DNA from 4 places in the Kitasatospora sp. NPDC091335 genome. Region 1 is predicted to be linked to each of the others. Evidence: riboswitches for the same ligand, from Rfam matches in the RefSeq annotation. Region 1 holds a riboswitch; each other region holds the start of a gene.
The links. Region 1 has a riboswitch for cyclic di-AMP ahead of ACIQOW_RS02430 (NlpC/P60 family protein). Riboswitches for the same ligand answer to the same signal wherever they lie in the genome.
Positions count from the first base shown of each region.

Region 1 (6,969 bases):
CTACCCGGTGCGCCCCGGCATCGCCTACGAGCAGGACCTGCTGGACGGCATCGACCACCCGGGCGCCCCGGTCGAGCGGCGCCGCCCCGGCACCCCGGCCCAGCAGCGCCGCTGACCGGCCCTTCAACGGCGCCGATCAGCCCGGCGGCGCCGCCGACCGGCACAGCGGCACCGCGGACCAACACAGCGGGGCCGCTGTTCAGCCCTTCAGCGCCGCCACCTGCTCCAGCCAGAGCCGGGTGAAGTCGTCCAGGCCGACACCCAGTTCGCGGCGCAGCAGCCGGTCGGTGCGGCGCTCCCGGTCCTCGCCCTGCCCGTCCGCCGCGCCGACCGCCCGGTAGAGGGCGACCAGCCGGCCCGGCCCGTGCTCGCGGGCGATCAGCTCGCAGGCCAGCCAGGCCTGTTCGTAGGCCTGGGAGATGCCGGTCGCGCCGGCGGTGAAGTCCTGGTCGGCGGGCAGCGCGGTGGGCAGCTTCCCGTCGGCGACGTCCCTGGCCAGCTCGGGGGCGATCTGCCGCGGGCTGCGGCCCGAGTCGCGGTAGGCGGTCCAGTCGGCGATGCCCTCGGACAGCCACAGCGGGGTCCAGGCCCGGGTGTCGGCCCTGGTCGCGACGTGGGTGGCCTCGTGGGTGACCACCACCTGGCGGCCGAAGTCGCTGAGCCGCCGGTACGCCTCCGGGTTGACCAGCACCCGGTCCGCCGGGGTGTGCCAGGGCGCGCCGGCGGCGGCCACGGTGACCGCCGCCATGCCCGTCCAGCCGGCCGGGTCGCCCTCCAGCAGCCGGGCGAACTGCTCTCCGGTGGCGGGCCGTTCCAGCAGCAGCCGCCCGGGCCAGTCGCCGCCCCAGACCTCGGTGACGGCGGGCACCGCCCGGTCCCCCACCGCGACCAGTTCGGCCGGGTCGGGGCCGGCGGCCGGCCCGAGCACCAGGCAGTGCGCGCCCGGCGCCGACCGGAGCGGCCCGAAGTCCCACGGCGCGGGCGGCCCGCTCGCGGCCTCCTCGCGCTCGACCCGCCAGTCGGCCCCGGCCCGTACCAGCTCGATCCGGCGCGGGTACACCATCGGGTACTCGTCGTACCCGGCGATCCGCACCGCCAGGTCGGCGGCGGCGGTGAGCCGCTCCGGCCCGCCGGCCCCGGCGAGCACCAGGTTGCGGTACTCCGCCCCGGCCACCGGCAGCCCGGACCAGGGCGGCGCCGAGCGCACCCGCTCCGCGAGCACGGCGGCCACCTGCCCGCGGCGGTCCGCCGTCCGCGCCGCGGGCGCCGCGGGGGCGGCCGGCGGCAGCGACAGCTGGGTCAGCCCGCCGGCCGCGAGCAGCAGCGCGCCGCGCCTGGACAGCGTGCGTCGGGGGCCGGAGCCGGGTATGTCGGCGGGGTCGGTCGGCGGGGTGCTCAGAGCCGGACCACCCCGGAGACCGGCATGGCGCCGACGCTCTCGTAGCGGACCCTGGCGCCCGGGCGGGGGGCGTGCACGATCACGCCGCCGCCGGCGTACATGCCGACGTGGTGCATGTCCCGGTAGAAGATCACCAGGTCTCCCGGTCGCGCTTCGGACAGGCTGATCCGCTGCCCGGCGTACGCCTGGGCCTGCGAGGTGCGCGGCAGGGTCACTCCGGCCTGCCGCCAGCTGTAGTACATCAGACCCGAGCAGTCGAACGCGTGCGGGCCGGCGGCCCCGTAGACGTACGGGGAGCCGATCATCCGCACCGCGGCGGCCAGCGCGGCCGCACCGCGCTCGGAGGCGGGCGGGGCGGTGCCGAGGTCCAGCCGGTCGGTGCCCCGGGTGGCGCGGCGCTCGGCGTCCCTGGCGTCCTGGGCGGCCAGCCGGGCCCGCTCGGCGCCGCCCAGGCCGTTCAGCAGCTTCTGCGCCTTGGCCAGCCGCTGCTGGATCTGCTGCTTGCCGTCGGCGAGCGACCGGCGGGCCTGGTCCAGCTCGGCGAGCTTGTCGGCCGCCTCGGTGCGGCGCTGGTCGAGCCGGCGCTGCCGGGTGATCAGCTCGTGCAGGCTCTCCTGCTGGCGGGCGGCGGCCTGGCCCATGGCGCGGGCGCGGGCCAGGTAGCCCTCCGGGTCGGTCGAGAGGATCAGCTGGGCCGTCTGGGTCATGCCGCCGCCGCGGTACTCCGCCCCGGCCACCGTCGCCAGGTCGCCGCGCAGCTGGTTGAGCTGGTCCTGGGCGCCGGCGATCTCGCCCTGGAGGATGGTGGTCTCGCCCTGGAGGCGCCGCTGGGCCTCCTGCGCCGCGTTGAACTTCTCGGACGCCTGCTCGGCCTCGTCGTACAGCTGCTCCACCTGCGCCTTGACGTCCTGTCGGTCGGCCGGGTCCGGGCTGCCGGGGGCGGCCTGGGCGCTGCCTCCGGTGGCCACGCCCAGCGCGGTGGCGGCGGCCGCGGTCAGCACCAGCGCCCGGGCGAGCAGTTGGGAACGACGGTGCACGGGCATGGCGGCAGCGGCTCCAATCCTGCGGCGCGGTCCCCGCCGCCGCGCCATGGTGGGCGGCCGTCGAGCGGGAGTCCGGTGGCAGACGTTAGCGAGTCCGGGCAACCGAGTCCAAACCCCTCCTAACCCGAATATTCGCCCACTAATCGGACATCAGCTCGACCTTCCGGAAAAGCCGCAGGCCCGGCCTTCCCCGAGGAAGGCCGGGCCCGGAAGCGTCCGAGCGGGGATCAGACCCGCACGATGCCGGTCAGCGGCATGTTGGTGACCGCCTCGTAGCGCACGTTCGTGCCCGTCCTGGGCGCGTGCAGCACCTGGCCGTTGCCGGCGTAGATGCCGACGTGGTGGGCGTCGGTGTAGAAGATCAGCAGGTCGCCGGGCTGGGCCTGGGAGATGTCCGTGCCGATCCGGGTGCCGGCCGAGGCCTGCGCCTGCGAGGTGCGCGGCAGCGACACGCCGGCCTGGTTGTACGCCCAGACCATCAGACCGGAGCAGTCGAAGGAACCCGGGCCGGTGGCGCCCCAGACGTACGGGCTGCCGACCTTGGAGGCGGCGTACGAGAGGGCGGCGGCACCGCGGGAGCTGCCGGCCGCGACCTTCACCGGCGCGGCGGCGGCCGAACCGGTCGAGATGTCGCTGCGGCTGTTGTCGCGCGAGGCGCGGTCGGCCTGCTGCTGCGCCTTGGCCGCTTCGGCCTTGGCGGCGTCGGCCTTGACCTTGGCCTCGGCCGCGGCCTTCTCCTCGGCCTGGCGCAGCGCCTGGCGCTCCTGCTCGGTCAGGGTGTTCAGCAGGTCCTGGGCGGCCTTCAGCTTGCCCTGGACGTCCTGCTTGGCGGTCTTCAGCTGCTGGGTGGTGGACTCCAGCTCGGCGAGCTTGCCCTGGGCCTCGTTGCGGTCCTGGTCGAGCTTGCGCTGCTGCTCCTGGAGCTCCTTCAGCTGACCCTTCTGGGTCGCACCGGCCTGGTTCAGCGCACCGGCCTGGGTGAGGAAGCCCTCCGGGCTGGAGGAGAACATCAGCTGGACGGTCGGCGAGATGCCGCCGTTGCGGTACTGCTCGCCGGCGATCTCGGCCAGGCCGCCCTGGAGCTCGGTCACCTGGGACTGCTGACGGGCCACCTGGTCCTGGAGGCCGGAGACCTGCTTCTCCAGCTCCTGCTGCTTGGCCTGGGCGGCGTTGTAGTTCTCGGTCGCGACCTCGGCCTGCTCGTTGAGCTGGTCGACCTGCTCCTTGACCTGTTCCTTGGTCGGCTGCGGGTCGGCGTGGGCGCCGGACTGCGCGGAGAGGGCGACGGCTGCGGCGGCGACTCCGGTCAGGATCGAGACGCGGGCGCGGCCGGCGGGCTTGGGACGACGATGGGACGCCACGAAGGCGGACTCCTTCTTCCTACGGCCGCCTACCGGGTGAGCTGACGGGTTCGGGCCGGAAGCATGCCCTACGACGCCTCACGGCCGTTCCACCGGCCGACCTGGCGCCGATTCACCCCGGAGGAACGTGGTTCCCCGGCTCCGCTCCGCAGCGCCCCCACGAACTGGGCTCCCCTGTCGGGCAGTCGCTTCGACCTGCCCCGCTGCCTTGCGAACTCGACGGAAACCACCGCCGCCACCCTGGCTGGGCGATCGAGAGTGCGGTGGTTCAGGGCACGACCCTAGTAACTGAACCGTGATCGGTTCAAATCCTTGTCAGAAAAAAGACAGAAGATTGCCAAAGTTCTTTTGTGAAAATGACCGATGGTGACCACTGCCACACGTAAGGCTGATCAGTTCTCACCATGCGGTCACGAAACGCCGAAAACCCGAACGCCACCCCCACAAGGGGGTGGCGCTGATCACAGGTCCGGGAAAGGGGCCCCTCCGGCGTGTCGGGCCGTCAGACCCGGCGGATGGTGTTGATCGACATCGCGTCGGCCTTCATCACCTTCACCACGTCGCCGGTGTGCGGCGCGTGGACCACCATGCCGTTGCCGATGTACATCCCGACGTGGTGCATGTCGTTGCCGTAGACCACCAGGTCGCCCGGCTGGGCCTGGTCCAGCGAGGGCACCTTGGTCCCGTAGTGGCCCTGCTCCTGCGAGGTGCGCGGCAGCGAGACGCCGGCCTGGCCGTACGCCCAGACCATCAGGCCCGAGCAGTCGAAGGTGGTCGATCCGGTGGCGCCCCACACGTACGGCGAGCCCTGCTTGCCCATCGCCTTGGACACCGCCACCGCCGCGAGGCCGCCGGCCGGCGGCAGGCTGCCGAGGTCGACCCGGTCGCTGCCGCGCGAGGCGCGGTCCTCCTGCGTCTGCTGGGCCCGCAGCGCGGCTCGGTCGGCGGCGCTGAGCGAGTTCAGCAGGTCCTGGGCGGCCTTCAGCTTGGTGTTGACGTCCGTCTTGGCCTGGTTCAGGTCCTTGGTGGTGCTCTCCAGCGAGGCGAGCACGGTGGCCGCCTCGGTCTTCTGCTGGTCCAGCCGGCGCTGCTGGTCCAGCAGCCCCTTGAGCGCCTCGGCCTGGCTGGTGCCGGCCTGCTGGATGGTGGAGGCCTTGTCCAGGTAGCCGGACGGGTCGGAGGAGAGCATCAGCTGGACGGACGGGTCGATGCCGCCGGTGCGGTACTGCTCGCCCGCCACCTCGGCGAGGCCGCCCTGCAGCTGCGTCATCTGCTCCTGGCCGCGGGCCACCTGGTCCTGGAGCTGGCCGGACTGCTTGCGCAGCTGGTCGGCCCGCTCCTTGGCGCCGTTGTACTTCTCCGCCGCCTGCTCCTGCTCCTCCTGGAGCTGGTCGATCTGCGCCTTGACGTCCGACTTGTTCGGCTGCGGCGCGGCGTGCGCGGCCACCTGGGCGGAGAGGGCGACCGCGGTCGCAGCGGCGGCGGTGAGCACGGAGATCCGTGCGCGGCTCGGCTGCTTGGGACGGCGGTGGGATGCCAAGGGTCCGGCTCCTTCTTCCATCGGACTCACCTGATGGGGTGAGATTCCGGAAAATAGGTTTGACGCCAGACCCTAGTGAACATCTACCCGTTCTGCTACTCCCCCGTAGGCGTGAAATCCGGTTCCCACGCTGACGTCACAAGACCCGCACACCCGCTCGGAACCACCCCTGACCAGGCATCATTCCATCCGGTCCGGACTCAGGGCCGGGCCAGTCTGTTCAGCAGCAACACCGAGGCCACGGGGCGCGCGCCGGCCTTCCGCACGCCCTCCGCGACCTCCCGGTCGGTGGAGACCACCACCACCGGACGGCCCTGCGGCTCGGCCCGCACCAGACGGCGGATCAGCTCGTCCGCGGTCTCCCCGGTCCGGCTGAACCGCACCCGGACCCCGCGCGGTGGCGCCATGATCACCGGGACGTCCAGGTCCTGCCCGTCGAACACACAGGTGACCTCCGCCTGCGTGCGCTGGGCCAGCATCGCCAGCCCGCCCAGCAGCCGGATCCGCTGCTGCTCCAGCGGCAGCGCCGGATAGCCGGTCTTGGTCACGTTGTAGCCGTCCACCAGCAGGTGCACCTGGGGGATCGCCAGCAGCTGGTCCAGCAGCGCCGGATCGTCCTCGGCGAGGCCGCGCCGCGCCACGTCGTGCGGCGAGGCCGCCCCCGGCACCACCGCCTCCACCAGGTCCGCCGGACGGATCTGGGAGACCGGCAGCGCCAGCTCCCGCTGGAGCCCCTGGGCCGACTGCAGCACGGTGTCCAGCAGCAGCCGCAGCCGCATGTCCTCGACGCTGCGCCCCTCACGGGCCGACCGGCGGCCCTGCTCGGCCGCGTTCTCCAGCTCGGAGACCCGGTGCCTGAGCCGGCGCGCCTCGGTCTCCACCGCGCCGCGCTCGGTCGCGGCCTGCGCCTTCGCGGCCTCCAGCTCGCCGGCCAGCCTGCGGGTCTCGGCCTGCGCCCTTCGGGTGTCGCTCTCCAGCGACCGCACCTTCTTGCGCAGCGACTCGGCCTCCTTGCGGACGCCGTCCGACTCGGTCCGCTGCCGGTCCAGGTCAGCCCGCGCGGAGGCCCGCACCTCGGCCAGCTCCGCCTGTAGCTTCTCCACCAGCCGGGTCGCCTCCGCGGCCGCGTCCTCGGCGCCGGCCCGCTCGACCTCCTCGCCGGCCTCGGCCACCAGCCGGCTCCAGCCGGCCGACCGCACCAGGTAGGCGGCGGCCGCGACGTCCATCGGGTCGGCGGCGCTCGGAACGGTGCCCGACTCCAGCGCCTTCACCAGGTCCGGCTGCCCCAGTCTCAGCCGCTCCGCTATCCGCACCCGGAAGGCCGGCTCCGACTCCAGCGCCGCCGCCAGCGCGGTGGCCGCGTACTTGGCCCGCCGCGCCGGGGTGAACTTGACGTACTGGCGCAGGCTCTGCGGCAGCTCGGCCGGCGGCAGCCCGCCGAGCGCGTCCGAGGCCAGCCCGACCACGCGCCGGCGCACGCCCTCCGGCAGCGGCCGGTCGAGCTTCTCGGCCGCGCGCTCCACCGCGGGCTCGGAGGAACCGTCCTCCACCCGGGCCGGCTCGGCCGGGGCCTCGGCCGCAGCGGGCTGAAGCCCCCGCTCTTCGCCGGGCTCCTTCGCTGCGTCC
Region 1 covers NZ_JBIVUM010000001.1:539,786-546,754, reverse strand. Annotated here, with positions in the region: gene ACIQOW_RS02445 (glycosyltransferase 87 family protein) at 1-115, shown strand, start outside; gene ACIQOW_RS02440 (hypothetical protein) at 200-1,222, opposite strand; gene ACIQOW_RS02435 (NlpC/P60 family protein) at 1,396-2,442, opposite strand; gene ACIQOW_RS02430 (NlpC/P60 family protein) at 2,670-3,803, opposite strand; cyclic di-AMP (ydaO/yuaA leader) riboswitch at 3,814-3,967, opposite strand; gene ACIQOW_RS02425 (NlpC/P60 family protein) at 4,306-5,343, opposite strand; gene ACIQOW_RS02420 (NYN domain-containing protein) at 5,544-6,893, opposite strand.

Region 2 (6,969 bases), on a different contig from region 1:
CGCTGGTGGGCGGCCAGGGCGCGGCGGAGCACCCCGGCCATCCGGGGGCCGCCCTTGGCCACGGCGGTGGCGGGGGCGTCGGTGCCGGTGGCGTCGATGCCGGGGAAGAGCTCGCCGACGGTGCGCAGGACCACCTCGGTTTCGCCGAGGGCGGGCAGCACCTCGTGGATGTACCGCAGGAAGCCGGCGTTGGGGCCGATCAGCAGCACGCCCCGGCGCTCCAGGGCGGCGCGGTGGGTGAACAGCAGGTAGGCGGCGCGGTGCAGGGCGGCCAGCGTCTTGCCGGTGCCTGGACCGCCCTGGACCACCAGGGCGCCGGACAGCGGGGAGCGGATCACCCGGTCCTGCTCGGTCTGGATGGTGGCGACGGCGGAGCCCATGCGGCCGGTGCGGTCGCGGGCGAGCGCGGCGAGCAGCGCGGCCTCGCCGACCAGGCCGCGCCGGCCGGAGTCGCTCAGCCCGACGAGGTCGAGCGCCTCGTCGTCCAGGCCGGTGAGGGTGCGGCCCCTGGTGTGCAGGTGGCGGCGGCGCACCACGGGGCCGGGCCGGGCGGGCGTCGCGGTGTAGAAGGGGCGGGCGGCCGGGGTGCGCCAGTCGAGCAGCAGCGGTTCGTGGGCCTCGTCGGTCAGGCCGGCTCGACCGATGTAGTGGACGGTGCCGTCGCGAGCGTCGAGCCGGCCGAAGCAGAGGCCGTGCTCGACCGCGTCCAGCCGGGCGGCGTGGCGGGCGGCCTCGCGGGCGCGCACCTCGCGTTCCAGCCTGGACTGGTGGGTGCCGCCGGCCGCGGCTCCGTCGTGGGCGGCGTCGGCGGTGCGCCGGGCCCGCTCGCGTACGGTGTCCAGCCGGGCGTAGAGGCCGGAGAGGTGGGCCTGTTCGCTGCGCAGGGCCTCGGCGAGGACGGGTTCCGCTGGAACTTCACTCATCGATGTGGTATCCTTGCGGTGAGAAGATTTCGGTGCGTCAGGTGAAGGGCGCTCAATCGACCCAGCCTACCCCATCCGCCGACGCCTGGCGTGACCTCGGCTGTTACTCTTGCGAAGCGTGAGCGCGAAGCCCCAGATCCCCAATGTCCTGGCCTCCCGGTACGCCTCGGCGACCCTGGCCCAGCTGTGGTCCCCCGAGCACAAGGTGGTCCTCGAGCGCCACCTGTGGCTCGCCGTCCTGAAGGCCCAGCAGGACCTCGGCGTCGAGGTGCCGGCGGGCGCCGTCGCCGACTACGAGCGGGTGATCGACCAGGTCGACCTCGGTTCGATCGCCGCCCGTGAGCGGGTCACCCGCCACGACGTGAAGGCCCGGATCGAGGAGTTCAGCGAACTCGCCGGCCACGAGCAGATCCACAAGGGCATGACCTCCCGGGATCTGACCGAGAACGTCGAGCAGCTCCAGATCCGCCAGTCCCTGGAGCACGTACGGGACCGCACGGTGGCCGTGCTGGTGCGCCTGGGCAAGCTGTCCGCCCAGCACGCCGAGCTGGTCATGGCCGGCCGCTCGCACAACGTGGCCGCGCAGGCCACCACCCTGGGCAAGCGCTTCGCCTCGATCACCGACGAGCTGCTGGTCGCCTTCCGCCGTCTGGAGGAGCTGATCGCCCGCTACCCGCTGCGCGGGATCAAGGGCCCGGTCGGCACCGCCCAGGACATGCTGGACCTGATGGGCGGGGACACCGAGAAGCTGGCCGAGCTGGAGCGCCGGGTCGCCGGGCACCTCGGCTTCGACCACGTGCTGACCAGCGTCGGCCAGGTCTACCCGCGCTCGCTGGACTTCGAGGTGCTCACCGCCCTCGTCCAGCTGGCCGCCGCGCCGTCCAGCCTGGCCAAGACCATCCGCCTGATGGCCGGCCACGAGCTGGTCACGGAGGGCTTCAAGGAGGGCCAGGTCGGCTCCTCCGCGATGCCGCACAAGATGAACACCCGCTCCTGCGAGCGCGTCAACGGCCTGGCCGTCATCCTGCGCGGCTACGCCTCGATGACCGGCGAGCTGGCCGGCGACCAGTGGAACGAGGGGGACGTCTCCTGCTCGGTGGTGCGCCGGGTCGCGCTGCCGGACGCGTTCTTCGCCTTCGACGGTCTGCTGGAGACCTTCCTGACCGTCCTCGACGAGTTCGGCGCCTTCCCGGCCGTGATCGAGACCGAGCTGGACCGCTACCTGCCGTTCCTCGCCACCACCAAGGTGCTGATGGGCGCGGTGCGCGCGGGCGTGGGCCGGGAGACCGGCCACGAGGTCATCAAGGAGCACGCCGTGGCCTCCGCGCTGGCGATGCGCGCGGGTGCCCGGGAGAACGAGCTGCTGGACCGCCTGGCCGCCGACGAGCGGATTCCGCTGGACCGGGCCGCGCTGGACGCGCTGCTGGCCGACAAGCTTTCCTTCACCGGCGCGGCCGGTGCCCAGGTCGCCGAGGTGGTCCGCCAGGTGGAGGCCGTCGCGGCCGCCTACCCGGAGGCCGCCAAGTACGTTCCGGGCGACATTCTCTGACGATTCGTCAGGCCTTGCGTGAGGGCCCTGCCGCCGGACCGCCGGTGGCAGGGCCCTCACGCGTCGCGGTGACGTGGCCGGGGTCGAGCGGCGGGGTGGTGCCGCAGCTCCACTCGGTGTCGGGCTCGGCCACCGGGTGGTCCGCGGGGGCCAGCACGTTGCCCCGTACGGTCGCGAGGGCGGTCAGCCCGCCGGCGGTGAGCAGGCCCGCGCAGATCAGCATCGCGGTGTGGAACGCGGAGTCGACCGAGGCGGGCACCCGGTAGGCGTCGCCGCTCAGCCCGGCCAGCGCCGGCAGGGCGGCCACCGCGAGCAGGCCGGCCGCCCGGGCGGCGGCGTTGTTGACCCCGCTGGCGATGCCCGCGTGCCGGACCTCGACGGCGGCCAGCACCGTCGCCGTCAGCGGCGCGACCAGCAGCGTCATCCCGCAGCCCATCACCGTGACGGCGGGCAGCACGTCCACCCAGTACGAGGAGTCGGCGCCGATGCGCAGCATCAGCAGCACTCCGGCGGCGCACAGCAGCGGACCGACGGTCAGCGGGATGCGCGGACCGATCAGCTTGCCGAGGCGCCCGGCGCGCGCCGACAGCACCAGCATCAGCACGGTGATCGGCACCAGCGCGAAGCCCGAGACCAGCGGGGAGAACCCGGACACGATCTGGAGCTGCACCACCAGCAGGAAGAAGACCCCGCTGAACGCCGCGTACACGCACAGGGTCACCAGGTTCACCGCGGTGAACAGCCGGGAGGAGAACAGTCCGAGCGGCAGCATCGGCTCGGGCGCGCGGCGCTCGACGGCGACGAAGGCGACGCCGAGCACCAGGCCGGCCACGCCGCTGACCCAGACGGCGGGGGACAGGCCCTCGCCGGCGGCGGTCAGCGCGTAGGTGACCGCGCCGAGGGCGAGGGCGGCGAGCACGGCGCCGAGCACGTCGAACCGGCCGGAGGCGCTCTCGTCCCGGCTCTCCGGCACCGACCGGGTGGTGACCACGATCACGGCGGCGGCGAGCGGCAGGTTCAGCAGGAAGATCCAGCGCCAGCCGGGGCCGTCCACCAGCCAGCCGCCGAGGAAGGGGCCGACCGCGGCCGAGACCCCGCCGAGGCCGGACCAGAGGCCGACCGCCGCCGAGCGGTCGTCGGGGTGGAAGACGGCCTGGAGCATGGCGAGCGAGCCGGGGGTGAGCAGCGCCCCGCCGATGCCCTGGACGGCGCGGGCGGCGATCAGCACGTGGATGTTCGGCGCGGCGGCGCAGGCCGCGGAGGCGACGGCGAACCAGACCACGCCGATCAGGAAGACCTTGCGCCGCCCGTAGCGGTCGCCGAGCGCGCCGCCGAGCAGGATCAGGCCCGCCAGGGTGAGCAGATAGGCGTTCAGCGTCCATTGCAGGGACGCCAGGGAGGCGCCGAGGTCGGCGCCGATCCGGGGCAGGGCGACGTTCACCACGGTGCCGTCGAGCATCGCCATGCTGGAGCCGAGCACCGTCGCCAGTAGTACCAGGCGGCCCTGCGCGGTGCCCAGGCGCAGGGTCCCTGCCTCTGAGGTGGTCACGGGCGAATCCTGCGCTGCCGGGACGCACGTGACAAGGCTCACCGGGTGGTGTGTTGGCCGCGAGCTGTCCGTGAGCGGCCGGCCGCGCAGCGTCGCGGATCTCGGCGCAGGGTCGTGGATCAGTGGCTGGGGGTGAATGGATTGTGTACGTATCGTGTGGTCGTCCCTGCGGAGGGTCACTGGGCTCCGGAGGGTTGTTGCTGTTTCAAGAGATCGACATTGCTTCACCCGAACGGATGGGTTTTAGTTCAGCGACCGCCCGGCCAGTCCGGACGGATCCGCCGGGTGGAACGCCGAATCCTGCCGCTGCCCGGTGGTTCGAAACGAACTCTGTACGGCAGGAGCGGGGGACCCACAGGTAAGTCGCCGGACCGGAGTTCGCGCCTCAGGGCGTGGACGACCAGGACCGGCTAGGGGTGAAGCCGCGCATGCGGCCGGGCAACTCCAGCCCGAACCCGACAGCTCACCTCGCAGGCGTCGGAGAGGAAAAATTCCATGCCTGCTCAGGCTCGTCGTATCGCCCTGCCCCGCGCCGTCCGTATCGGCATCGCCACGGCCGTCACCGGTGTCTCCTTCGCCGTGCCGCTCGTGACCGCGGTGACCGCCCAGGCGCACACCGCCCCGGCCCCGCAGGCCGCCGTCGCCACCACCGACGCCCCGCCGGCCGCCGCTGCGGCCACCGGGTCGGCCGCTCCGGCCGCGCCGGAGAGCTACCGCGTCGTCAGTGGCGACACCCTGTCCAGGATCGCCGACGCCAGGAGCGTCGACGGTGGCTGGCAGGCGCTGTACGAGCAGAACCGCTCGGTCGTCGGCGCCAACCCGAACCTGATCTTCCCGGGTCAGCAGCTCGCGCTGCCTGGCCACGCCACCGCGCCGTCCGCCGACGCCGCCCCGGCGAAGCCGGCCGCTCCGGCCAAGCCCGCCGCTCCGGCGAAGCCCGCCAAGCCGGCCGCTCCGGCGACCCAGGCCGCCAAGCCGCAGGCACAGGTCCAGGTGAAGACCGAGGCCGCCAAGCCGTCCGCCCAGCTCCAGACCCAGGTGCAGGTCGCCGCTCCGGCCGCGGCCGTGACCGCCACTCCGGTCGCCGCCGCCACCTCCGGCTACGTCGCCCCGCTGGCCGGCCCGAAGCTGGGCACCGCCTACGGCGTGGCCGGCTCGATGTGGGCCTCCGGCCACCACACCGGCCAGGACTTCGTCGCCTCCACCGGCACCCCGCTGCGCGCCGTCGCCAACGGTGTCGTGGTCAAGGCCGGCAACGGCGGCGCCTACGGCAACGAGGTCGAGATCAGGCTCGCCGACGGCCACTACGCCGAGTACGCGCACCTCTCCTCGATCGGTGTGAAGATCGGTCAGACCGTCACCGCCGGCCAGCAGATCGGCCTCTCCGGTGCCACCGGCAACGTGACCGGCCCGCACCTGCACTTCGAGATCCGCAACGGCTCTGAGTACGGCTCGGACATCAACCCGGTCGCCTTCCTCCGGGCGCACGGCGTCGCGCTCTGAGCCTGACGGGCTCCGAGGGTTTCAGGAACCGCCACTGTCGCGGGGTGAACCGATCCTCCGGGATGGTCATGTCGGGTGACCGCTCGACCGGGTGATCGCCGCACGGTGGACATGGGCGAGGGACACGCCCAGGCCGGCCCGGCTGTACGAGGAATTCCTCGGGCAGCCGGGCCGGCCGCTTTCGTTCCCTGGTCTTCCCTGGGCCTTTCCGGGGTGTTCGGTCCAGGTCGAACGCGGCGTCAACTCCGATGCCCAGATGGGCGGTCGACGCGTCTCCGGTTGCCCGCGGCGCGCCATGCTGGCGGTCGGTCAGTGCCCGGCCGGTCCGGCGGACGGGCGGGTCCTGGAGGCGAGGAGGCCGGATGGCGGTCCGCGGCGGGGAGACGGCGGGGTAGACGGCGGAGCGGGCCCGGCCGGGCGCGGGCGGGGTCGACCGGCTGAAGGCGGACTCGGTCTGCCTGGTCGGCGTGGTGTTCATGGCGCTCGCCACCGCCGCCCCGATCACCGCGATGACCGGCAACCTGCCGATCGTCGTCGGGCAGGGCAACGGAGTCGGCGCACCCGCCGCGTACATCGTGGCGACCGTGGTGCTGACGGTGTTCTCGGTCGGGTACGTGGCGATGGCCCGGCACATCACCGCGGCCGGCGCGTTCTGCGGCTACGTCTCGCACGGGCTGGGCCGGGTCGCCGGACTGGCCTCGGGGCTGCTCGCGGTGCTCGCGTACGTCGTCACCGAGGCCGCGGTCCTCGGCTTCTTCGCGTTCTCGCTGCGCGGGCTGGCCCGTTCACAGCTGGGGGTGGAGCTGGGCTGGGGCTGGTACGCGCTGTCCGGGGCGGTGGTGATCGGAGTGGCGGGCTGGTTCGACCTCCAGCTGACGGCCAGGGTGCTCGGGGCCGCGCTGGTGCTGGAGACCGGGGTGCTGGGCGCGGTCTCGCTGGCGGTGCTGTTCTCCGGCGGCGGTCCGGACGGGATCGTGGCCGAGGCCGTGAATCCGCTGAACGCGCTGAAGGGGGTGGGGAGTTCGGGCATCTCGGCGGCCGGGCTCGGACTGGCGCTGGCGGTGCGCCGGTGGCGGCCCGGGCTGTACGCGCGGATGGGGCGGATCGTGCTGGAGGACACGGTCGAGCGGTGACGGCCGGTCGGCCGGCGCTCAGCCGCGGCGGACCGGCAGGCCGTGCTGGGCGGCGGCCAGCAGCTCGTGCATCCGGTGGCCGAAGTCCTCGGTGTCCCTGGCCGGTTCGGGGAAGACCAGGCGGACGTCGCGGTGGCCGTACGGGTGGTCCAGGCGCAGCACCAGGCCGTAGCGGTCCAGGGCGAGCGGGCGGACGTCCGGGGCGTGGGTGAGGACGGCCGGGTCGAGCAGCCGGGTGAGGACGTCGAGCGCGTCGGCGTGGTCGTCGGCGAGGTGGGTGAGCATCATGGCCTCGTACCTGGCCAGCGGGTC
Region 2 covers NZ_JBIVUM010000007.1:376,952-383,920, reverse strand. Annotated here, with positions in the region: gene ACIQOW_RS18235 (HelD family protein) at 1-923, opposite strand, end outside; gene purB (adenylosuccinate lyase) at 1,042-2,472, shown strand; gene ACIQOW_RS18225 (DHA2 family efflux MFS transporter permease subunit) at 2,480-4,021, opposite strand; cyclic di-AMP (ydaO/yuaA leader) riboswitch at 4,303-4,513, shown strand; gene ACIQOW_RS18220 (peptidoglycan DD-metalloendopeptidase family protein) at 4,517-5,524, shown strand; gene ACIQOW_RS18215 (hypothetical protein) at 6,001-6,657, shown strand; gene ACIQOW_RS18210 (DUF2470 domain-containing protein) at 6,676-6,969, opposite strand, start outside.
Region 2: it holds a riboswitch for cyclic di-AMP, as region 1 does, so the genes downstream of both, ACIQOW_RS18220 (peptidoglycan DD-metalloendopeptidase family protein) here and ACIQOW_RS02430 (NlpC/P60 family protein) in region 1, are expected to answer to the same signal.

Region 3 (6,969 bases), on a different contig from region 1:
GCTCCTCGACCGCGAACGCCGCGACGGCCCCCACCACCCCGCCGTCCGCCGCCTCCGCCAGTCCCTCGCCACCCTCACCCCCGCCTCCACCCCCTGGCCCCCGGCCCGCCCCTAGGGCCCGTCTTCAAACCCCGCCTGCGGGGCGACGCCAGGGCACGCACCTCGCCGCGTTGTCGTCGGTCGCCGATGCTCCGCATGGACTCCGCCCCCAGCCTTCGGCCGGGAGGTGCCCCCACCTCCGCCTTGCGATGCACGCACCCCAACGCCGCCCCGCCCGCCCTACGGGCGGACGACGAGGGTTTGAAGACGAGCCCCAGCCATCGTGTCCCGGTCGTCGGGGCCTCCTCTTGAACACGCCTGCCGCCGCCGCTGCCGCGGGGTCGCCGCCGTCCAGGACCGGGAAGTCGGCCGGGCCGCCGTCCCGCGGCCCCGGGGGTGGGGGCCGGGGGTAGGTTCGGGGTGTGACGACGAATGTTCCGGGCGCGAAGTTGATCTTGCTGACCACCACCCACCGGGTGGCTCCCGGCCTGCTGGCGTGGCCGGCCTGGGAGGCACTGCGGTCGGCGGGGCGGGTGCTGGTGGGGGACGAGGGGCACCCGCAGGTGGCCGCGGTGCGGCAGGCCGGGGTGACGGTGGAGGTGGTGGAGCCAGGGTCGGCGCCCGGGCTGGCGCGGCTGCTGACCGGGCAGCCCGACGGGGCCGGGCCGACGGTGTGGCTGGGCGGCCCGGACGGCGATCCGGGGCTGACCGACGCGCTGGCGCGCCTCGCGGTGGAGCACGCGGGCGAGGTGCCCGAGATCGAGGTGCTGCCCGGCTCGTACGACCTGCCCGGGTCCCGGCTGCTCGACCTGGTGACGGTGATGGACCGGCTGCGCTCCCCGGGCGGCTGCCCCTGGGACGCCGAGCAGACGCACGAGAGCCTGGTGAAGTACCTGGTCGAGGAGGCGTACGAGCTGGTCGAGGCGATCGAGGAGGGGGACCGGGAGACGCTGCGCGAGGAGCTGGGCGACGTCCTGCTCCAGGTGTTCTTCCACGCCCGGATCGCCGAGGAGCACCCGACCGGGCCGTTCACGATCGACGACGTGGCCGGCGACATCGTCGACAAGCTGGTGTACCGGCACCCGCACGTGTTCGGGGACGTCGAGGCCGAGGGCGCCGCCGAGGTGGAGGCGAACTGGGAGCAGCTGAAGGCGGCCGAGAAGGCGGACCGCGAGTCCGTGCTGGACGGGGTGCCGGCCGGGCTGCCCGCGCTGGCGTACGCGGCGAAGCTGGTGTCCCGGGTGCGCCGGGCGGGCTTCACGGAGGTGCCGGACGAGTCGTACGAGCTGCCGGCCGAGCTGACCGCGGACTCGGCGGGCCGGCTGCTGCTCGCGGTGGCGCAGCGGGCGCACGACGCCGGGGTGGACGTGGACGCCGCGCTGCGGTCGGCCGCGCGCGGGTACCGGGAGGCGGTGCGCGCGGCCGAGGGCCTCAAGCCGGAGTGACGGTGCCGGCCTCAGGCCGCGGTGGCGGCGCTCGCCGGGCGCCGCTGCGGCGGGACGAGTTCGCCGATGGCCTCGCCGACGAGGACGACGAGTTCGGCGAGGCGCTCCAGGTCGAGGTGGGCGGGCAGGTCGGCGAGCGAGACGATTCGCTCGCCGCCGGGGCCGGCCACGGCGAACAGGTCGATCGGCCCGAGGTGCTTCTCGGCGGTGTCCACGAGGGCGGCGACGTCGCTGGGGCGGCGGATGTCGCCGCAGACGCCGACGACGGGGCAGCCGGGCCGGTCGAGTTCGGCGGCGAGGTCCTCGGCGATGCCGACGTGCTGGTCCGCGATCAGCATTCCGGCGGTGCCGGCCGCGGCGAACCGACGGGCGAGGCCCGCGCCCGACCCGCCGTCGAGGACCGCGATGACGATGACTGACCCGCTGATCCGCATGGCCTGCTCCTCCCTGTGGGCGACACCGCACCGGCGCCCACGCGTATTGCGGAGGATCGTAGGCACGTCCTGACCCTCCGCAACAGTGGTTACCCCTCAGGTGACCAGGCTCACGCCCACGCTCCGGACAAGAGCTGTCCAAGAGCCGTCCACGGAGGGTCGGCACCCCGGGCCGGCACCCCGGCGGCGCACCGTCCGCGGGCAGGCGCGCGCCGTCGGGGAGGGGCGTGCCCGGCGCACCGGATACGGTCGGTCCATGCCAGCTCAGCCCGACCCCGCCAGGCCCGCCGCCGCGCCGTCCGACGCCACCGGCCCCCAGCTGTTCACCTGGGAGTTCGCCTCCGATCCGTACCCCGCCTACGCCTGGCTGCGGGAGCACGCCCCGGTGCACCGCACCACGCTGCCGAGCGGCGTGGAGGCCTGGCTGGTGACGCGGTACGCGGACGCCAGGCAGGCGCTAGCGGACGGCCGGCTGTCGAAGAACCCGGCGCACCACAGCGGGCAGGCGCACCGCACCGGCCGGGTGGGCATCCCGGGGGAGCGGCAGGCGGACCTGATGACCCACCTGCTGAACATCGACCCGCCGGACCACACCCGGCTGCGCCGACTGGTGTCGAAGGCGTTCACCCCGCGCCGGGTGGCCGAGTTCGAGCCGCGGGTGCGGCAGCTCACCGACCGGCTGATCGACGGCTTCGCGCGGCGCGGTTCGGCGGACCTGATCCACGAGTTCGCCTTCCCGCTCCCCATCTACGCGATCTGCGACATGCTGGGCGTGCCGGCCGAGGACCAGGACGACTTCCGCGACTGGGCCGGAATGATGGTGCGCCACACGAAGCCGGGCCAGGGCGGCGGTCAGCGCGGCGGCGTGGGCCGGGCGGTGAAGCGGATCCGGGCGTACCTGCTGGAGCTGATCCACCGCAAGCGCGCGGACCTCGGGGACGACCTGATCTCGGGCCTGATCCGGGCGAGCGACCACGGTGAGCACCTGACCGAGAACGAGGCCGCGGCGATGGCCTTCATCCTCCTCTTCGCCGGCTTCGAGACGACCGTGAACCTGATCGGCAACGGGACCTACGCGCTGCTGCGCAACCCCGGGCAGCGCCGGCTGCTGCAGGAGTCGGTGGCGCGCGGGGAGAGCGCGCTGCTGGACACCGCGATCGAGGAACTCCTGCGCTACGACGGGCCGGTGGAGATGGCGACCTGGCGGTTCGCGACGCAGCCGCTGACCGTCGGCGGGGTGGACATCCCGGTCGGTGACCCGGTGCTGGTGGTGCTGGCCGCGGCGGACCGCGACCCGGCCAGGTTCGCGGACGAGAACACCCTCGACCTGGCCCGGACGGACAATCCCCACCTGGGTTTCGGGCACGGCATCCACTACTGCATCGGCGCCCCGCTCGCGCGGCTGGAGGGGCGCGCCGCACTGGCCACCCTGCTTTCCCGGCTGCCCGATCTGCGGCTCGCGGAAAGCCCGGAGAATCTGCGGTGGCGAGGTGGCCTGATCATGCGTGGGCTGCGCGAACTCCCGGTGGAATTCAGTCCGGAGAGCCGCTCCCCGCACGCCCCTCCGCACGCCCCCGCCGAGCCGCCGATGCCCTGAGGTCACGCTGACGGGACGTCGTCGATCGCCCTCAGCGGTGGTGTGAACAGCCATCAATCAGGACATATCGCCGCCGTTGGTAGGCGGTCGGACACGCGCCGTAATTTATGTGTGATATCGGCGATATGAGCTTGTGATTGGTCTGATGATCTGTCTACTCTCCCTGGAGTTCGCAGCTGCGGACCTCGTACGCGGAACGCCGAATCCTGCCCGCCGCGTCACGGGAAACCGACCAGAACCCTGGGCAGGGGCGGGGGAACCAGGTTTGTTGCCGTCCCCACGGCTTGGGGTGAAGCCGCCCGAGCGGGATCTCTCCGCACACGGCGGCCGGGCCACCTCCCGGTCCGAACCCGACAGCTCACCTCGCAGGCGTACGGAGAGGGACCTCTTCATGCTGCTCGTTGGAACTGGCCGTCACCGTCGTCGCACCCAGGCCGAGAAGGCCATCGCCGTCGCCGGTGTGGCCGGCGTCGGACTCGCGATGCCGCTCCTCACCGCCACCGGCGCCTCCGCCGCACCGGTCTCCACCTGGGACGCGGTCGCGCAGTGCGAGAGCGGCGGCAACTGGAGCATCAACACCGGCAACGGCTTCTACGGCGGCCTCCAGTTCACCTCCAGCACCTGGAAGGCGTACGGCGGCAACGCCTACGCGGCGCAGGCCAACCAGGCCAGCAAGGCCCAGCAGATATCGGTCGCCGAGAAGGTCCTCGCCTCGCAGGGCCCGGGTGCCTGGCCGGTCTGCTCCCAGAAGGCCGGTCTGACCAAGGGCGGCGCCCCGGCCGCGGTCGACACCTCCTCGGACGCCAAGCAGCAGCAGGCTCCCAAGCCGCAGGCCCCGAAGCAGCAGGCCCCGAAGCACGCCAAGCCGGCCGAGAAGCCGGCCGCCCAGCAGCAGGCCGCACCGAAGCCCGCCGCGAAGCCGGTCCAGCAGGCCGCCCCGCAGCAGCAGGCGCAGCCGCAGGCCCAGGGCTTCTCCGGCAAGGCCGGCTGGGACGCCGACGCGAAGGTGTACTGGTACCAGAACAACGGCGGCTGGTACTGGACCAGCCACCAGAGCGTCTACCAGCAGTACGCCGGCCAGACCGCCGCCCAGCCGCAGGCCGCCCCGCGGGCCGCCCAGCCGGCCGCGCAGGCCGCGGGCCACGACTACACCGTCCGCGCCGGTGACACCCTGTCGACCATCGCCTCCGCCCAGGGCGTGTCCGGCGGCTGGAGCGCGCTGTACGAGCAGAACCACGCCACCGTCGGCGGCAACCCGAACCTGATCATGCCCGGCCAGGTGCTGCACCTCGGCTGAGCCGCCACGCCCGACGCGCGGAGGGGACCGGTCCTACCGGTCCCCTTCGTCCGTATTCGCCCGCTCCAGGGGGACAAGCTGGGACAAGCAGGTGAACTACCGGCGGGTAGGAGGGCCACACGCTGAGACGGAACCCAGGTCGACGTGGTCCCGGGAGCCCGGGCGGTTAGGCTCTGGTCGTAAACGACTCCGCAATCGTCCTGCTGACAGCACCCCCCGTCAGACCGGACCCTGCTTCCGCAAGGAGATGCCTCGTGCCGTCCATCGATGTCGTCGTAGCCCGTGAGATCCTCGACTCCCGCGGCAACCCCACGGTCGAGGTCGAGGTCGGCCTCGACGACGGCAGCACGGGTCGTGCCGCTGTTCCGTCGGGTGCCTCCACCGGTGCCTTCGAGGCGCTGGAGCTGCGCGACGGTGACAAGAACCGCTACTTCGGCAAGGGCGTGGAGAAGGCCGTCCTGGCCGTCATCGAGCAGATCGGCCCGGAGCTGGTCGGCTACGACGCCACCGAGCAGCGCCTGATCGACCAGGCCATGCTGGACCTGGACGCCACCCCGGACAAGTCCTCGCTCGGCGCCAACGCCATCCTGGGCGTCTCGCTGGCCGTCGCCCACGCCGCCTCCGAGGCGAGCGACCTGCCGCTGTTCCGCTACCTGGGCGGCCCGAACGCGCACGTCCTGCCGGTCCCGATGATGAACATCCTCAACGGCGGCTCGCACGCGGACTCCAACGTCGACATCCAGGAGTTCATGATCGCCCCGATCGGCGCGGAGTCCTTCTCCGAGGCCGTCCGCTGGGGCGTCGAGGTCTACCACACCCTCAAGGGCGTGCTGAAGGAGCGCGGCCTGTCCACCGGCCTCGGCGACGAGGGCGGCTTCGCGCCGAACCTGGACAGCAACCGCGAGGCCCTGGACCTCATCACCGAGGCCATCCAGAAGGCCGGCTACGTGCCCGGCCGCGACATCGCGCTGGCCCTGGACGTCGCCGCCTCCGAGTTCTACGAGGACGGCGCCTACCAGTTCGAGGGCAAGGCCCTCTCGGCGGCCGAGCTCATCGAGTACTACGCCGGGCTGGTCGCCGCCTACCCGCTGGTCTCCATCGAGGACCCGCTGGACGAGTCGGACTGGGACGGCTGGAAGGCCATGACCGTCAAGCTGGGCGACAAGGTCCAGCTGGTCGGCGACGACCTGTTCGTCACCAACCCGCAGCGCCTGGCCCGCGGCATCGAGACCGGCACCGCCAACGCGCTGCTGGTGAAGGTGAACCAGATCGGCTCGCTGACCGAGACCCTGGACGCCGTCGAGCTGGCCCAGCGCAACGGCTACCGCTGCATGATGTCGCACCGCTCCGGTGAGACCGAGGACGTCACCATCGCCGACCTGGCCGTCGCCACCAACTGCGGCCAGATCAAGACCGGTGCCCCGGCCCGCTCCGAGCGCGTCGCCAAGTACAACCAGCTGCTGCGCATCGAGGAGATCCTCGACGACGCCGCCGAGTACGCCGGCCGCGGCGCCTTCCCGCGGTTCCGCTCCGCGGAGTAATCAGGCACAGCCGCTCCGCGGAGTAATCAGGCACAGCCGCGCTGCGGAGCAATCAAGCAGTCGGCACGGCGAGCACGAGGGCCGTGCGCTCCCGGTAGCGCACGCCTGACCGGTGCCCCGCCGTTCACCCCGTAGGGTGGACGGCGGGGCACCGTCGCGACCAGGAGGGGATACGGGAGATGGCTGGCTGGAGGATCCCGGGCTTGGCGGCCCGGCCCCGGTTCACGAGCCGGGCGACCGTCCTCGTCCTGGTGCTCTGCTCGCTGGTGGCGATCCTCGCCTACCCGACGCGGCAGTTCATCTCCCAGCGCGCCGAGATCTCCGCCCAGCGGGCGAAGGCCGACCACGCCCGCCAGCAGGTCGAGCAGCTGCGCCGGGAGAAGGCCCGCTGGCAGGACCCGGAGTACGTCAAGGCGCAGGCCCGCGCCCGGCTGCACTACGCGGTGCCGGGGGAGACCCCGTACATCGCGGTGGATCCGGCCGGCCAGGGCGCCCCGCACTCCTCCTCCACGGTCGGCGCGGCGGCTTCCCCGAACGCAGTTCCCGGAAGCACCGCGGCCGGCCGGGCGAACGCCGCCAAGCCCTGGTACGCCGGCATCTGGGACTCGGTGGACGC
Region 3 covers NZ_JBIVUM010000022.1:6,373-13,341, reverse strand. Annotated here, with positions in the region: gene ACIQOW_RS33900 (protein kinase) at 1-115, shown strand, start outside; gene ACIQOW_RS33895 (MazG family protein) at 462-1,484, shown strand; gene ACIQOW_RS33890 (SDR family NAD(P)-dependent oxidoreductase) at 1,496-1,918, opposite strand; gene ACIQOW_RS33885 (cytochrome P450) at 2,175-3,515, shown strand; cyclic di-AMP (ydaO/yuaA leader) riboswitch at 3,736-3,901, shown strand; gene ACIQOW_RS33880 (transglycosylase family protein) at 3,907-4,812, shown strand; gene eno (phosphopyruvate hydratase) at 5,067-6,353, shown strand; gene ACIQOW_RS33870 (septum formation initiator family protein) at 6,557-6,969, shown strand, end outside.
Region 3: it holds a riboswitch for cyclic di-AMP, as region 1 does, so the genes downstream of both, ACIQOW_RS33880 (transglycosylase family protein) here and ACIQOW_RS02430 (NlpC/P60 family protein) in region 1, are expected to answer to the same signal.

Region 4 (6,969 bases), on a different contig from region 1:
CAGTTCGGCGAGGCCGCCGCTGACGTGCTTGTACAGCGAGGGGGTGGCGACCCCGGCCCTGGCGGCGACGGAGGCCAGGGTGAGGGCCTCGGCGCCCTGCTCGTCGATGAGGGCGAGGGCGTGGTCGACGACCTGGTCGGGGGTCAGTCCTACGCGGGGCATGGGTTCGGGCTCTCCGTACGGAAGTCGGGCGGGTGCGGGCGGCGGTCGGGCTGCCGGCGGGCGGCGGTCGGTCAGCCGAGTTCGGCGAGGAAGGGCAGCAGGGCGTCCGCGGTGGCCGCCGGGTTGTCGGCCATCGGGTAGTGCCCGGACCCCTCGATCATCGCCTTCCGCGCGCCGAGCGCCGCGGCCTGCCGGTCGGCGACGAGTTCCGGCTTCGGGAAGTCGGGGTCCTTGCTGCCCATGACCACCAGCGCGGGGCACCGCACCGCAGCCGTCCAGCCGACCGGCGCCGAGTCGCCGTGGACGTACCCGCGGGTGGCGGTCTTGCGTCCGGGGGTGCGCAGGTCGGAGACCAGCCCGTCCACGTACGCGTCGAAGTCGGCGGGCCTGGCGCCGGGGAAGGCCATCCGGCGCAGGTAGAAGCCCCAGGCGGCGGGCCAGTGGACGAGGGCCGCGCCCATCAGGCCCATGGCGGCGCGCATCAGGGCGCCCGGCGGCGGGGTCTCGACGAAGGCGTCGATCAGCACGATCCCGGCGACCCGCCCGGGCGCATCCCCGGCGGCCCTGACGACGGTCGCCCCGGTGTACGAGTTCCCGGCGAGGACGGCGCGCTCGATGCCGAGGTGGTCGAGCAGGGCGAGGACGTCGCCGGCGAGGGCGGCCGGGCCGTAGTCGTCCCAGGCGATCGAGGACTCGCCGAAGCCCCGCAGGTCCATGGTGACGACCCGGTGGCCGGCGGCGACCAGCAGCGGGCGCAGGTGCCGGTACGCGGCCCGGCTGTCGAGCATGCCCGGGAGCAGGACGACGGGGGCGCCGTCGCCCTGCCGGGTGTCGTCGAAGGCGATCCGGCCGCCGGGGACGGTCAGGCACTGGGTGCTCGGGGTGATGGTGCCGTTCATGGGGGTCCTCCTCGGGCCGCCGGGGCGGGGCATCGGCGTTGCTGCCGATAGCCATAAAGCTAAGGCTAATAGCCTTAGCCGTCAAGCAGCCGGCGGGCGGCGATCCGGGAAGGGGGCGGGTCAGGCGCCCTCGACCCTGAACGGGTCGTGCTCGCTGAGCAGCTTCTCCAGCCGGGCCTGGTCGACCCGGGTCACCATCTCGTTGGTCTCCTGCTTGTCCCGGATCACCTTCGCCAGCGTGAACGCGGAGGTGACGGTGTAGAGGAGGCCGATTCCGAGGAACGCCCGGGTCCACCCGCCGACCGGCAGATAGGCGATCCCGACGGCGAGGGTGGTGCCGGACAGGGCGAACGAGAGGACGGCCTGGATGTAGTAGGCGGCCGTCGTGCGGGTCTGCATCGGTGCGCTCATGGCGTCAGGATGCGGCCGCCCGGCCGGACCGCACATGAGTAGGAGTACTCAGATGGAGCCGTGCATGAGGGGTCGTTCGTTGACGTCCGATCATATGGTCGACAGTCGCTTCCACCGGATGGCTTGGAATCGGCGCCTCCTAGGATTAACGTTTGATAACGCAGCGCGGTCGTCAACGCCGTACCCAGACGGCACCGTGCGCGGTGCCTAATCCCACCGACCGGCCTCCGGGCAGGTCAGGGAGCCGGGGAACCACGTTCCCTGGGGTGAATCGGCGGGGCCCAGGCCCGGCCGTAGGAGACCTTCCTGCTCCGAACCCGTCAGCTAACCCGGTAGGCGCGAAGGAAGGAAAGGAGCGCGCCTCCGTGGCGTCGACGTACACCCCGGCACACCCGGCCGGCCCCGCAGCCGGTACCCAGCTCCTCGACCACCCCGGCTCGGAAGGCCCCGACGCCTTCGGCCCGGAGGCCGAGACCAACCGCCACCGGATGCCGCGTCAGACCCGCGGAACCTCCCCGCTGCTCGGCGTCACCGCCGTCGCCGCCACCCTGGGGGCCACCGGTTTCGCCTCGGCCACCCCGGCCGCCGCCCCCGCGGTCGAAGCCCCGGACGAGGCCCCGGTCGCCCTCTCCGCGGACCCCGGCCTCGCGCTCGCCGCCCGCATCCAGCACCAGGCCGACAGCCAGCGCACCGCCGCCGAGGAGACCGCCAGGGTCCAGGCCGCGCAGGAGGCCGAGGCCAAGGCCGCCGCCAAGGAGGCCGAGGCCAAGCGCGCCGCCGAGGAGGCCGAGCGGGCCAAGGCCGCCGCCCTCACCCTGCCGGTGGACGACTACCGGCTCTCCGCCCACTACGGCCAGAGCGCCCGCTACTGGGCCAACCTGCACACCGGCCTGGACTTCGCCGCCGACACCGGCACCCCGGTCCACGCGCTCGGCCAGGGCACCATCACCTCGGCCGGCTGGGCCGGTTCGTACGGCTACCGGATCGTCGAGACCCTGCCCGACGGCACCGAGATCTGGTACTGCCACCTCTCCTCGATCACCAAGGGCTCCGGCAAGGTCGTCGCCGGCCAGCAGATCGGCAAGGTCGGCGCGACCGGCAACGTCACCGGCCCGCACCTGCACATGGAGATCCGCCCCGGCGGCGGTGCCCCGGTCGACCCGGAGCCCTGGCTCCAGCAGCGCGGCCTCAACCCGTGACGCCCCGGGCCTGACGGCCCCCGGTCTCACGGCACCCGCCGGCTGAGGCACCCGCTCGCAGACGCCCCCGCGAAGGCCCCCGGCCCGGAGCACGAGCTCCCGGCCGGGGGTCTTCGCGGTCTCTCACTCCTCGGCGGGCAGCTGCGCCAGGTACGCGTCGATCTCCTTCTGGCCCGGCTCCGGCGCCAGCTCGGGGAACTCCTCCACCAGCAGCCGCGGCAGCCCCGGCACCGTCCACTCGCCGAACAGGTCGAGCGCCGCCTCGACCGCCGCGTCCTCGAACTCGCCGAAGTCCCCGGCCAGTTCGTCCGGCATCGGCCGTCCCAGCGCGGTCAGCTCGGCCAGGTTGCGGTAGCTGCGCCGCATCAGGCCCTGCTCCAGCAGCCGCCGCGCGCCGTCGGTGGCCATGCCGACCGAGAGCACCCGGCTCCAGCCCCAGCCCTGCTCGTCCGGCTCGTCCAGCCAGCCGGCCGGCGCCAGGTCCTCGTACGCGGCCAGCCGCTCCTCCTCGGCGAGCCCGCCGAAACCGGCCAGCCAGTCCCGCACCGCCTCCCCGTCGGCGACGTCCACCCCGTGCGCGTGCAGCAGCAGCGCGTACAGCCGGGGCCAGGTCACCAGGTCGGCGCGGCGCAGCAGTCCGGCCGCGACCTCGCCCTGCCACTCGGCCTCCGCGTGCAGCCGCTCCTGGCGCTTGGCGTTGAGCCGCCGGGCCGCCCGCTGGTGGTCGGCCAGCATCCGGACGGCGTCGCCGTACGCGAGCGGGTCCTCCTCGGGCGCGGGTTGGACGTACAGGTGGAGGCGCTCGTACAGCAGGTGCTCCACCGCGTTCGAGGTCAGTTCCGGCCAGCCGTCGTGCATCCTGCCCTCGCCCAGCTCCAGCAGCGCCAGCACCGTGCGCAGCGGCCCCTCGGCCACCGGCGCGCGGCCCTGCTCGGCCGCCCAGGCGAGCAGGTCGGCGGCCTTGGTGCGGGGGGCGAGCCGCAGGTCTTCGTCGTTCATAGTCCGAACGGTAGCCGCCGGGCGGGGATAGGGTCGGCAGCCATGCTCCCCGTACGACTCACCGGCCCGCGACTGGCCATCCGCGAGTACCACCACACCGAGGGCGACGTGGACGCGCTGCACGCGCTGTTCGGCGACCCCGAGGTCACCCGGTACCTGCCCTTCGGGTCGTGCGACCGGGAGGCCTGCGCCGACCAGATCGAGCTCTACCTGGAGGAGGCGATGGCCGGGGAGCGGGACACCTACCGGCTCGCCGTCACCAGGCTCGCCGACGCCGAGGACCCGCGGGACGCGCCGCCGGTCGGGCAGGCCTCGCTCGTCCTCGGCGGGCACCGCTCCGCCGACCTGGGGTGCGTGCTGGCCGACGAGGTCAGGGGCCGCGGCTACGCGGGCGAGATCGTCGGCCTGCTCCGCGGCCTCGCCTTCGGCCCGCTGGACCTGCACCGGCTGACCGCCCGGGTCCACGTGGACAACGCGGCCTCCGTGAAGGCGCTCACCCGGCTGGGCTTCCGGCGGGAGGGGCGGCTGCGGCACGACGGGTTCAAGGACGGCGTCTGGTCCGACTCGTACCTCTACGCGCTGCTCGCCGACGAGTGGCCGGGCCCGGCCGCCCGGGGGGAGGGGGGTTAACCCCACCCCGGATCCGCCAGGCCTCCGGATCACGCCCGGTCGGCGCGTCCACCAGACTGGACCTCGTCAGCGGGACGAACGAACGCCAGAACGAGGGGCCGGGAGCATGAGCAGCAGCCACAGCATGGAGGACCGGGAGTGGGACGTCCTGGGCGGTCACGGTGGCGTCCCGCGTCCCGCCGCGGCCCGCAGGACCGGGCAGCGGCCGGCCGCGTGGCGGGCGCCGTTCTCGGCGTACTACTACCGCGAGGTCGGCTACGCGCTCACCGGCCTGCCGGTGGCGATCGCCGGGTTCGCCGTCTCGATCACCATGTTCTGCTTCGGCCTCGGCACCTTCGTCACCGTCCTCGGCCTGCCCGTGTTGGGCGCCCTGACCAGCCTCGCCCGCGGCTTCGGCCGGCTGGAGCGGGCCCGGGTGCGCGGCATGCTGGCGCTGGATGTCCCCGGCCCGGAGCCGGTGCGCCAGGTCCGCCCTGGCAGCTGGGGCGCGATCACCGCGCGGCTGGCGGACGGGGCCGGCTGGAAGGCCGTGCTGTACCAGGTGGTGATGTTCCCCTGGGCGATATTCAGCTTCGTGGTGACGCTGGTGTTCCTGCTGCTCGGCTGGTCGCTGGCGCTCTACCCGCTGTACCACTGGGTCTTCCGGGCCTACACCCCCTGGAACGGGTACCGGCTGTTCGACTTCCGCGACGGCGACGGCGTCCAGCACGTGTACGAGATCCAGGCACCCTGGCAGATCGCCGCGCTGTCGCTCCTCGGGGTGCTGCTGGTCTTCCTCACCACCCAGCTGGTCCGCGGCCTGACCAACGTCAACCGGGCCGCCGTCCGGGGCCTGCTCGGCCGCTGACCGCCGGCTCCGCCCACTCCCAGGCCCCGCCCGCGCCCCGGACGCCCTCCGGATGCGGGCGGGGCCGCCCCGTGTTCGGATGACCGGGTGGCTGCCGCCGGCCTTCCCCCCGCTCAGCCGGACGTCCTGGTCACCTCCCGCCCGCTGGACGAGTACTGCGCCCAGTTCGGCCTCACCCGGGCCCGGCTCGCCGCCCTGCCCGGGCCGCTGCTGGACTGTCCCGGCGGCGCGGCCGGCCTGGCCGCCGAGGCGCGCGAGCTGGGCTGCCGGGTGATCGCCGTCGACCCGGCGTACGCGCTGCCGCTGCCCGCGGTCGCCGACCGCGCCCTGGCCGCCCGGGTGGCGATGGCCGCCGCGATGGCCGCCCGCCCGCGGCTCTACCCCGCGCCCCGCCCGGACCACGCCGAGCGGTACCTGCGCAGCTGGGACCGGGCCCGGCGGCTGTTCGCCGCCGACTCGGCCGCCCACCCCGAGCAGTACGTGGCCGCCGCGCTGCCCCGGCTGCCCTTCGCGGACGGCGCCTTCGCCCTCACCCTGAGCGGCCACCTGCTCTTCGCCTATCCCGAACTCTTCGGCCTGGAGGGCCAGTCGGCCGCGCTGGCGGAGCTGGTCCGGGTCACCTCCCCGGATGGCGAGGTCCGGGTGCAGCCGTTGAACGACGGGTACGGCCGCCGCTGCGGCCACCTCGACCGGCTGCGGTACGCGCTCGGCGAGCGCCGGATATCCAGCGAGGTCCGCCGTCTCTCCGGCCCGGTGGAGGGCCGCACCCTCCGACTCCTGGTGCTGCGGGCCGCCGACCACCACCGCCGGGCCGCTTTCCCAGGGAGCATGTAAGAGTCACTGTCAGGGGTCACTCCTATACTCTCCCGCATGACCGATACGACCATCCGGCGCGCCGACGAGACCGACGCCGAGCGGCTCACCGACCTGATCCAGACCTGCTCCGCCTACCGCGGCGAGTACGCCGCGATGATCGACGGCTACCGGGTGACGCCCGACTACATCGCCCGCCACGAGGTGTTCCTCGCCGCCGACCGGGCCGCCGGGCAACTGCTCGGCTTCTACGCGCTGATCCGCGAACCGGCCGAACTGGACCTGATGTTCGTCGCCGACGAGGCCCAGGGGCGCGGCACCGGGCGCGAGTTGATCGGCCACATGCTGGAGCTGGCCCGCGGCGCCGGGATCACCGAGGTGCGGGTGGTCTCCAACCCGCCCGCCGAGCGCTTCTACCTGCGGGTGGGCGCCGAACGCGTCGGCACCTTCCCCGCCCACGGGAGGATCACCTGGGACCGCCCCGAACTGCGCTTCACCGTCCGGGCCGGCTAGGCGTACGCAGGCGGGGATGAGGCGCTGTTTCGCCTGAGTGCCGCTCTGACGTGGGCGGCGTGGCGGTGGACGGCGGCCGGGGGGAGTGCGCCGGGGCGGGGTGGTGGGGGTGCCGGGGTGCCGTGGCAGGTGCGGCAGAGGCCGCCGAGGAGGGCGTGGGGGCGGCAGGGGGTGCGGCAGGTGGTGCATTCGGGGATGCGGGTCGTCTGTGGTGGGCGGGGGCGTTCCGGGGGGAGTTTGTCGATCAGGCGGCGGCGGGTGAAGGCGGCCGGGCTGTGGATGTCGGGCGGGAGGCCGTTGGTGAGGGCGATGGTGAACAGGGCGGGGGTGGTGCCCCGGGCGAACCATTCGGCGGCGAGGGGTTCGAGGGCGGTGCAGTCGGCGGCGGAGAGGGCGAGGCGGGGGTCGGCGAGGCCGAGGCCGGCGAGGGCGGCGTAGGCGGCCGAGGGGAGCGGTGTGTGGTTGCGGACGGGCGTTCGCTCGTCCGGGGGATCGG
Region 4 covers NZ_JBIVUM010000014.1:20,485-27,453, reverse strand. Annotated here, with positions in the region: gene ACIQOW_RS26485 (TetR/AcrR family transcriptional regulator) at 1-162, opposite strand, end outside; gene ACIQOW_RS26480 (alpha/beta fold hydrolase) at 234-1,061, opposite strand; gene ACIQOW_RS26475 (YiaA/YiaB family inner membrane protein) at 1,182-1,472, opposite strand; cyclic di-AMP (ydaO/yuaA leader) riboswitch at 1,667-1,825, shown strand; gene ACIQOW_RS26470 (M23 family metallopeptidase) at 1,838-2,671, shown strand; gene ACIQOW_RS26465 (hypothetical protein) at 2,795-3,670, opposite strand; gene ACIQOW_RS26460 (GNAT family N-acetyltransferase) at 3,713-4,300, shown strand; gene ACIQOW_RS26455 (sensor domain-containing protein) at 4,407-5,147, shown strand; gene ACIQOW_RS26450 (hypothetical protein) at 5,235-5,981, shown strand; gene ACIQOW_RS26445 (GNAT family N-acetyltransferase) at 6,018-6,473, shown strand; gene ACIQOW_RS26440 (hypothetical protein) at 6,470-6,969, opposite strand, start outside.
Region 4: it holds a riboswitch for cyclic di-AMP, as region 1 does, so the genes downstream of both, ACIQOW_RS26470 (M23 family metallopeptidase) here and ACIQOW_RS02430 (NlpC/P60 family protein) in region 1, are expected to answer to the same signal.